DNA from 2 places in the Olsenella kribbiana genome. Region 1 is predicted to be linked to the other one. Evidence: predicted binding sites of a transcription regulator. Region 1 holds the regulator's gene; the other holds the start of a gene.

Region 1 (4,426 bases):
GAGCGACCTTGTGCCTGAGGAGGCTCTGCGCCAGCTCGAGGCAATGCATCCGGATGCTGTCTTCATCTCGGCACTCGATGGCAAGGGACTTCGCGGCCTGCTCTTCCGCATCGCACAGGAAGCTGCAAAGGGCGATATAACGATGACGGTGGAAGTGCCGTATGAAAAGGGCATCCTCATGAGCATGCTCCATGAGAGATGCCAGATACTTCATGAGGAATACCACGAAGGCGGGCTTAGAGCCACTGCCAAGGTTCCTGAGCGCCTTGCAGGCACTTTCGAGCCTTACCGTCTGGAGAGCTGAGAAAGCCTCGTGGTGCCGGGATGCATCATAAGAGCTGTGTCCCGGTAGCAGCTGCGCAGATGAGAAGAATTGCAGGCTGGTGGAAGATATAGAACGCAAGCGGGTGCCTGCCGACGAATTCGAGTGGCGGGCAGGCAAGCTTCCTTGCGGCATCAGGATATCCCTGCCGCTTCCAGAGCTTTCCCAACGCTGCCCCCGAGAGATACATGAAGAGGAAGGGGAGCACGGGATAGTAGTCGCCCGAGGCAAAGCCTGGTCCAGGAATGCCGAGCCATGCAAGGCCACGTATCTGATAGAGGGCGCGGGGGAACGGCACGGCAAGGGGAGGAAACCCGAAAGATTCTCTCGGCAGTCCATAAGAGATGAAGAAGGCGACCCAGAGAAGGATGGCAGCTTTCCATCCATCAGGAACATGCCCTGCCTTCTGCAGGAGCGCATAGATGAGCGTGCAGGCGCCCATGCAGAAAATGATGCCGAAATTTATCGGCGTATCGACAGCTGCAATGGTCGTGACAGTCCAGATGGCTGCAGCAAGTGCCAAATAGCGTCCTGCGCGCTTCAGGTTGTTCCTCGAGAAGCTGCACATGACGCCTGCGATGAAGAGGAAAGTCCAGGAGATGGAGTCTCGCCAGATATCCTCGAAAGGCGGCGCGAACCATGCAAGCCTGAAGCCGAAGATAGCAGTCAGGTCATAACAGACATGAAACCCCATCATCGAAATGACAGAGAAGCCACGGATGATATCGAAGAGGCGGAGACGCCTGGATTCCGACACGGCGCTAGCTGATTGAGCGGATGAGTGCCGTCACACGACCCAGGATGCGCGGGTTCTCGGCGTAGATCGGCTCCATCGTGTCGTTCTCCGGCTGGAGGCGGATACGGCCATCTTCGCGGTAGAACGTCTTCACGGTTGCAGAATCGTCGATAAGCGCGACGACGATCTCGCCGTCATGTGCATCGTGCTCTTCCTTCACGACGATGTAGTCACCGTCGAAGATGCCGGCATTGATCATGGACTCGCCATGAACGCGCAGGACGAAAGATGATGCATCGCCGACGATGCTGGTTGGCAGATTGAGGCGCTCTTCAACATTCTGCTCAGCCAGAATCGGCTGGCCTGCAGCGACGCGGCCGACGAGCGGAAGCGAGATCGTATTGCTGTCTGGGTCTTCGGTGACCTTGGCAAGATGCAGGCCCTCGTCGTGCTCGGAAGGATTGTTCACGACCTCGATGGCACGGGGTTTCTTTGAATCCCTCTTGATGAGGCCCTGCTCCTGGAGGACCTGGAGATGCATATGCACGGTCGAAGGCGATGCCAGACCGACTGCGGCGCCAATCTCGCGTACCGAGGGTGGATAGCCATGCTCGGCGCTATAGGAGCAGATGTACTCGTAGATGCTTTGCTGGCGCTTGCTGAGCTTCTTCTTCATGGGAGTCCTCCTTTTCCCTGGTTCCATCATACGATATTTCACATTAATCTGCAAACAAATGTTCTGATAACTATTGACACGTACTAGTGTTCGAGCAATAGTATACAAAACAGATGTTCGCTCATGCAATGCTGTCGGCGGCGATTGCTATAAACGTCAGCAGCAACGATGAGAGAAAGGCTCCAACATGATCGATGGAAACAGCGCACTGTTCGATGGCAACGCAGCACTTGCAATGGACCCAGCACCCGCATTCGTCCTGCACGAGGGAAGGGCGCATCGCGAGGAACAGGCAAAGCCTGGACGCGGCAGCAAGGTCTTCACTGTTCTGGCTGCCGGAGCGATCGCCGCTGCCTTCCTCGGCGCTTGGTATGCAGGAGACGCACTCCAGAATGCAAGGCTTCGCCAGGCAGAGGCTTCCATCGAAACGGAGAGCTATACAGTGAAGGACCAGGATACGCTCTGGAGCATTGCTGCGGCACATGGTGCTGAAGGCATGAGCACCGACCAGATGGTACACTGGCTCCAGGACGAGAACGACCTAGATTCCTCTTTCCTCCAGCCGGGCCAGACGCTTACCGTTTCTGCTGCTCAGGCATAAGCTGCGACCGTCTGCACGACGAATTGCTGTATTACATTTCGACTCAAATTTAAATACGGACAGCGCGGACCCCGCTTTATGTGATATGTTCTTTCTGTTGAAGAGCACAAGGGGGATTCATGCGCTGTCCAAAGTGCGGGTGCGAAGAATCGAAGGTAGTAGATTCGAGGCCCTCTGAAAACAACGATGCCATTCGCCGCAGGCGTGAGTGCATCCAGTGCGGCTACAGGTTCACGACCTATGAAAGGCGAGAGGAGACTCCGCTTACTGTCCTCAAGAAGGATGGCACCAAGGAGACATTCAACCGCCAGAAGCTCATGCGCGGCCTTGTTGCCGCAACCGTCAAGAGGAACATACCTATATCGAAGCTCGATTCGCTTATCGACGATATGGAATCGGAGCTTCGTGATTCCGGCGTCTCCGAAGTGAGCTCGAAAGAGATTGGCGACATGGTGCTCAAGCGCCTCGTGAACCTCGACAAGGTTGCCTATGTGCGCTTCGCTTCCGTCTATCGCGACTTCAAAGATATCGATGAGTTCAACGAAGAGCTGAGGAGCCTGAGCAAATGAGCGAAGACCATATCATCCTGCCGATAAAGCGCCTTGACGAAGAAGTGGAACTGCCAAGCTACGCCTATGAGGGTGATGCTGGTCTCGATCTGCGTTCCGCCGAAGATGTGGTCCTTAAGCCGTTCGAGCGCCGTCTTGTGAGTACAGGCCTCGCCATCGCCATTCCTGATGGCTATGCAGGCTTCGTGCAGCCTAGAAGCGGTCTCGCGCTTCGTGAGGGCCTGTCGATGGCAAACACGCCAGGCCTCATCGATGCCCATTACCGTGGCGAGCTCAAGGTCTGCGCCATCAATCTCGACCCTGAAAGAGAGATTCATATCACGAAGGGCGAGCGCATAGCCCAGCTTGTCATACAGAAAGTCCCCCGCGTCAGCCTCATGGAAGTCGATTCGCTTGATGAGACAGACCGCGGAGTGGGCGGATTCGGATCTTCCGGCGCCTGAGAGGGGCGTCGTCGATCGGCATGCAGCGCCCGTTTCCGAGCCGGGCGCCGCATGCTTTCCCTGCAAGGTTTTTCAAATAGGAAAGGACCTCAAGGATGGAGCAATTCTTCAAGCTCAAGGAGCGTGGAACGTCTGTCGGCCAGGAAGCACGTGCCGGCCTTACAACGTTCCTGGCGATGGCCTACATCATCGCCGTCAACCCCGCGCTCATGGTCATCGCAGGCGTGCCTGCCAATGCTGCTGTCACGGCAACGTGCATCGGCGCCGGCATCATGACGATTCTCATGGGCGTCTTCGCAAACCGCCCGCTTGCCTGCGCTTCCGGCATGGGCATCAACGCAATTGTTGCCTTTTCGCTCACCGCTCTTGATGGCGGAGACTGGCATGCCTCCATGGCAGTCATCTTCATCGAGGGCATCGCGATCCTCGTCCTCGTTCTCTGTGGCCTGCGCGAGGCTGTCATGGATGCAATCCCTGTGCCTCTTCGCCATGCCATCTCCGTCGGCCTTGGCCTTTTCATCGCAATGATCGGCCTCAAGGACGGCGGCATCATCGTCGCCAGTGAGTCCACGATGGTGAGCCTCGGCGAGGTGACGAGCCCGACCTTCATCGTCGGCCTCATCTCCATCATCGCCACGGTCATCCTTTATACGATGGAGGTGCCGGGCTCCCTTCTCATCGGCATCATCATCGCTGTCATCGCCGGCATCCCTCTGGGCGTCACGGCTGCTCCTAACGGCGTCGTTTCCGCTCTCGACTTCTCGAGCTTCGGCGCTCCGTTCCAGACCGATGCCAATGGTGTCATGGGCATTGCGAAAGTCATAACGACGCCCATCCTTCTTGTCTATGCCTTCTCGCTCATGATGTCCGACTTCTTCGACACGATGGGCACTGCCATGGCAGTCGCCAAGCAGGGCGACTTCCTGAACGACGATGGCTCTGTCGAGGACATCAAGCAGATTCTGGTCGTCGACTCCGCAGCTGCTGCTGTGGGCGGCTTCTGCGGCGCTTCCTCCATCACGACATTCGTCGAATCTTCCTCGGGCGCAGCTGATGGTGGCCGCTCCGGCTTGACCTCG
Region 2 (4,426 bases), on a different contig from region 1:
GTCCTCCGTGATGCGGAGCTTCTCTGCGAGGTGCTGCGGCGAGACGCCGAGGCCGGTGTGGATGCGGGGGCGCTTGGCGGTCTTCAGGGCCTCTGCGGCACGGTCGATATCCTTGTTGACAGCGCGCGTGAGGCCGCATACGACGCAGTCATCGCCTGCGAGGCGGCCGATCTCCTGTACGGACTTGAAGTCGCCCGGACTCGAAATCGGGAAGCCGGCCTCGATGACATCGACATGCATGCGGATGAGCTCCTGGGCAATCACAAGCTTCTCTTCCGTGTTCATGGATGCGCCGGGGGACTGCTCGCCGTCGCGGAGGGTGGTGTCGAAGATTGCAATCTTGCGGGTCATAGGATGGCTCCTCTCGTGTGCGGATGCACATTGATACACAAAACGCCTGGCCCAGGAAACCTGGCAGGCGTCGCAGAGAGTTCTATGTAAGGGTGGTGTGTGCGAGCGCCGATGCCTAGCTTTCTAGGAAGACAGGATCTAACGCGCTGGCTGTATATGTCTATACGCCTAGCGCGCGCTCGCTAGTAGGAGTACCGCAATGGAGCTGATGGCTACGCTCTGCGCAGCTTCAGAACCAATGTATGTCTTAATCTGAGACACTCTGGATACTCCCTTGGACTTGGCACCTCCCGGTGCGTTGGTAGCAGGATGACACACTCGAAACAGCTTGGACAGGCTCTGAATCTGTTACGTAGCGAAACGGAAACAAAGCACCCAAGCAAGCTTTCAGCTACCTCTCTGACCGCTTCTTCTAAATATAGATGCAGCCGCCATCATGCCTGAAAGCTAGCCCTGCCCTGTGCGCTTCCTGAATCCGGGAGCGGTCGTGGAAGATGCGGGGCGCCACAGCGCCTTCACATTCGTCGAATGCCTTCGTTGTGGCCTTCCCCGCCTGCTTGCATACGGACCATATCTGTCTGGGTGGCATAGCGCAGGGACATCACTGCATGCAGGCACGCCTGATTTTCCAGAGCCTATCGATGGATACGCCAGCCGCTCTGGAGGCTGTCGCTCAGGCTGCTAGTTCATGCGCTTACGGCGGGCTTGCTTCAGCCAGTTGCGCTTGAAGGCACCCACGCCGCCAAAGAACTTGCTGTACGTCTCACACTCCTCGTGGACAGCATATTTAACGGCAGCAAGCTCAATGGTGCACAGGTAGTCAGCTACCTGCTCCAGCCGATAGACGCTCATGGCAGTCTTTCGACGCACGACGACATTGCGGGACAAAATGCCTCCCGCTGCTCCGTACAGAGCACGCTCCACGATGCTCTGTCCACCGTCGTAGCAGACCTTCATATCGTCGAAGGTCTGAAAGAAATCCAGGCTGTCCGACATGAAAGTTTCGATGTCGCGCTCCATGCGCCTCGAGAGGCCCTCTGGATTCGGGTACTCGCTGCGACGATAGAAAAAAGGTAGCGTAGCTAATCGGCAGGCGCTGGACCAGCACGTTGAAAGACCACAGTAGTTGTTTCCTTTGCGATGGCTCCAGGCCCTCATAGGTGCCATGACCATTCAGCAGCGGCTCTGAGCGGAAGGGAATGTTGGGAAGACCTGCCCTAGAAAGCGCCTGCTCGTAGCGCATGACCTGCTCGCGAATATCATTCGCCTGGTCATGGAAGACAGGCGTCAGCAGGCAGTGCGAGATACTCCTCCCATATCCCCGCTTTCGTCCGCAAAGATGCTCTGCCCTCTTGCCATGAAACAGCCCCTGGAGACAGAAGAAGCCGGGGATAGGCCCCGGCACTTGGAGGCAGCGGAAACCAACCACCAAAATACCTATGCCACAGAAGAACGCTCCTGCATACCTCCATCGGTCTCGATTCTCATGGCTTGGATCTCACCATGAATTGGAACCATACCGAATTCACCATGCTGAACTCTCCTGCCGGTTTCTTCGATGTCCGAGCATAACGCATAATCAGGGATGCCCATGATACAGATGCAGCTTGGCTACGATATAAAGACTACCCTTGTTCAACGATGGAACCCCCACCCATGCATCCCTGCAAAGGCCATTGCTCATAGCGTGCTGAAACTGGCTTCCCGACCAATCGTATGCAGCCCTCTCATTGCAAAGAAATGGTCCATGGGGAACCATCGGAGCCTTCGTGTACCTGCTCCAGGAGAACGACAAAGCATTGTCCCTGCACACCCGCACAGTTTGCCGTTCCAGACCGTGCCGGCTTCATTCCCCGCGCGGTGCGGAACGGCCGCGTCCTGAAGCTGTCTCGCACTCTTTCTGGCATCACAGCCCCTTCATCCATGCACTCGAGGTCTGTTCTGCCTCCGTTCCATGCACCAGAGGCATACGCACACGTCAGCGGCCTGTGCGGTGCCGCCAGATTTCTGGCAGAAATGCGACGCTATCGAACGCTTTGTGTGCTTTTGCGTCTGCCGAAAAAATCCTTTGGCCAACCGTGCGAAAATGCTTTCCCGGGCGCAGTTTTGCTACCTGCGCCGGAGTCGCTTTTCTACATGTTGTCGACAGGTCTTCGACACTCTTTCAACAATATCTTGTATATTTCAGCGCTGCAGACCACCATGAGTTGTGGCATAGTACATCATGCAGCGCAAGAGGCTGTGGTAGCCACAGCTGATATGCACCAACGCAGACGCCTCTCGCATTGCACCCAGAAGACAGCTACGCGAAAGGCCGGCGGGCAAGGCGCTGGCGACAACCATCAAGGAGAGCGGAAATGAAGATTATCAAGCGCAACGGATCTGAAGTTTCCTTCGATATCTCGAAGATCGAGAACGCGATCAGGGGCGCGAACCGCGAGGCAGCCGAAGACGAGCGTCTGACCGACCGCCAGATCGTCTACGCCGCCGAGAATGTGCGCGACCGCTGCGAGGCAGCAGGACACACGGTCTCGGTCGAGGAGATCCAGGACATGGTCGAGGATGAGATCATGGCACTGGACCGTTACGAGGTAGCCCGCAAGTACATCATCTACCGCTATGTCCAGTCTCTGAAGCGCCAGAAGAACACGACAGACGACAAGATCCTGTCCCTCATCGAGTGCAACAACGAGGAAGTCAAGCAGGAGAACTCGAACAAGAACCCGACCGTCGTCTCCGTCCAGCGCGACTACATGGCCGGCGAGGTCTCGAAGGACCTGGCCTGCCGCATGCTGCTTCCGCCCGATGTCGTGCGTGCCCACCAGGAAGGCATCATCCACTTCCATGACGCGGACTACTATGCGCAGCACATGCACAACTGCGACCTCGTGAACCTCGACGATATGCTCCAGAACGGTACCGTCATCTCCGGCACCCTCATCGAGAAGCCGCATTCGTTCTCGACGGCCTGCAACATCGCGACGCAGATCATCGCCCAGGTGGCCTCCTGCCAGTACGGCGGCCAGTCCATCTCCCTCTACCATCTCTCAAAGTTCGTCGATGTCTCGAGGAAGAAGATCCGCCGCCAGGTCGCAGCAGAGCTCGATGCGATCGATGCGCACCCTTCTGAGGACAAGATCCACGAGATGGTCGAGAAGCGTCTGCGCGACGAGATCGCCCGCGGCATCCAGACCATCCAGTACCAGGTCGTGACGCTGATGACGACAAACGGCCAGGCGCCGTTCATCACGGTGTTCATGTACCTCAACGAGGCACAGAGCGAGCAGGAGAAGCACGACCTCGCCATGTGCATCGAGGAGATGCTGCGCCAGCGCTACCAGGGCGTGAAGAACGAGAAGGGCGTCTGGATCACGCCGGCCTTCCCGAAGCTCATCTATGTGCTCGAAGAGGACAACATCCATCCGGACGATCCCTATTTCTACCTCACGAAGCTTGCTGCCAAGTGCACGGCCAAGCGCATGGTGCCTGACTACATCTCCGAGAAGAAGATGCGCGAGTACAAGCTCTCCAAGGGCGAGACCGAGGGCCACGGCGACGTGTACACCTGCATGGGCTGCCGCTCCTTCCTGACGCCTGACCGCTCCGGCAACGGCTACGACAATGTCGCAAAGGCAAAGAACTACGAGCCGGGCAAGCCGAAGTACTACGGCCGCTTCAACCAGGGCGTCGTGACGATCAACCTGCCCGATGTCGCCCTTTCCTCCAATGGCAACATGGACGAGTTCTGGAAGATTTTCGACGAGCGCCTCGAGCTCTGCCACAAGGCCCTGCGCTGCCGCCACGATCGCCTGCTCGGCACGACGTCCGACGCAGCCCCGATCCTCTGGCAGTACGGAGCTCTTGCACGCCTCGACAAGGGCGAGAAGATCGACAAGCTCCTCTACGGCGGCTACTCCACGATCAGCCTCGGCTATGCCGGCCTCTATGAGTGCACGAAGTTCATGACCGGCCACAGCCACACCGACAAGGAGGCTACGCCCTTCGCGCTTTCCGTCATGCAGCACATGAACGACAAGTGCGCCGAGTGGAAAGCAGCCGAGAACATCGACTACTC

Evidence for each region. Region 1 encodes NrdR, which represses ribonucleotide reductase genes. Its sites were predicted from a motif close to AAACACNATATATNGTGTTT; they were not measured.
Region 2: a site for NrdR is predicted at 2,515-2,534, ahead of nrdD (anaerobic ribonucleoside-triphosphate reductase). Genes of this name have one in related genera too.

The regions. Positions count from the first base shown of each region.
Region 1 covers NZ_JAZGJP010000001.1:196,849-201,274, reverse strand. Annotated here, with positions in the region: gene hflX (GTPase HflX) at 1-304, shown strand, start outside; gene VXJ24_RS00930 (heparan-alpha-glucosaminide N-acetyltransferase) at 330-1,079, opposite strand; gene lexA (transcriptional repressor LexA) at 1,084-1,734, opposite strand; gene VXJ24_RS00920 (LysM peptidoglycan-binding domain-containing protein) at 1,922-2,335, shown strand; gene nrdR (transcriptional regulator NrdR) at 2,455-2,904, shown strand; gene dut (dUTP diphosphatase) at 2,901-3,347, shown strand; gene VXJ24_RS00905 (NCS2 family permease) at 3,443-4,426, shown strand, end outside.
Region 2 covers NZ_JAZGJP010000002.1:175,951-180,376, reverse strand. Annotated here, with positions in the region: gene VXJ24_RS02370 (2-isopropylmalate synthase) at 1-351, opposite strand, end outside; gene VXJ24_RS02365 (hypothetical protein) at 1,033-1,371, opposite strand; gene nrdD (anaerobic ribonucleoside-triphosphate reductase) at 2,709-4,426, shown strand, end outside.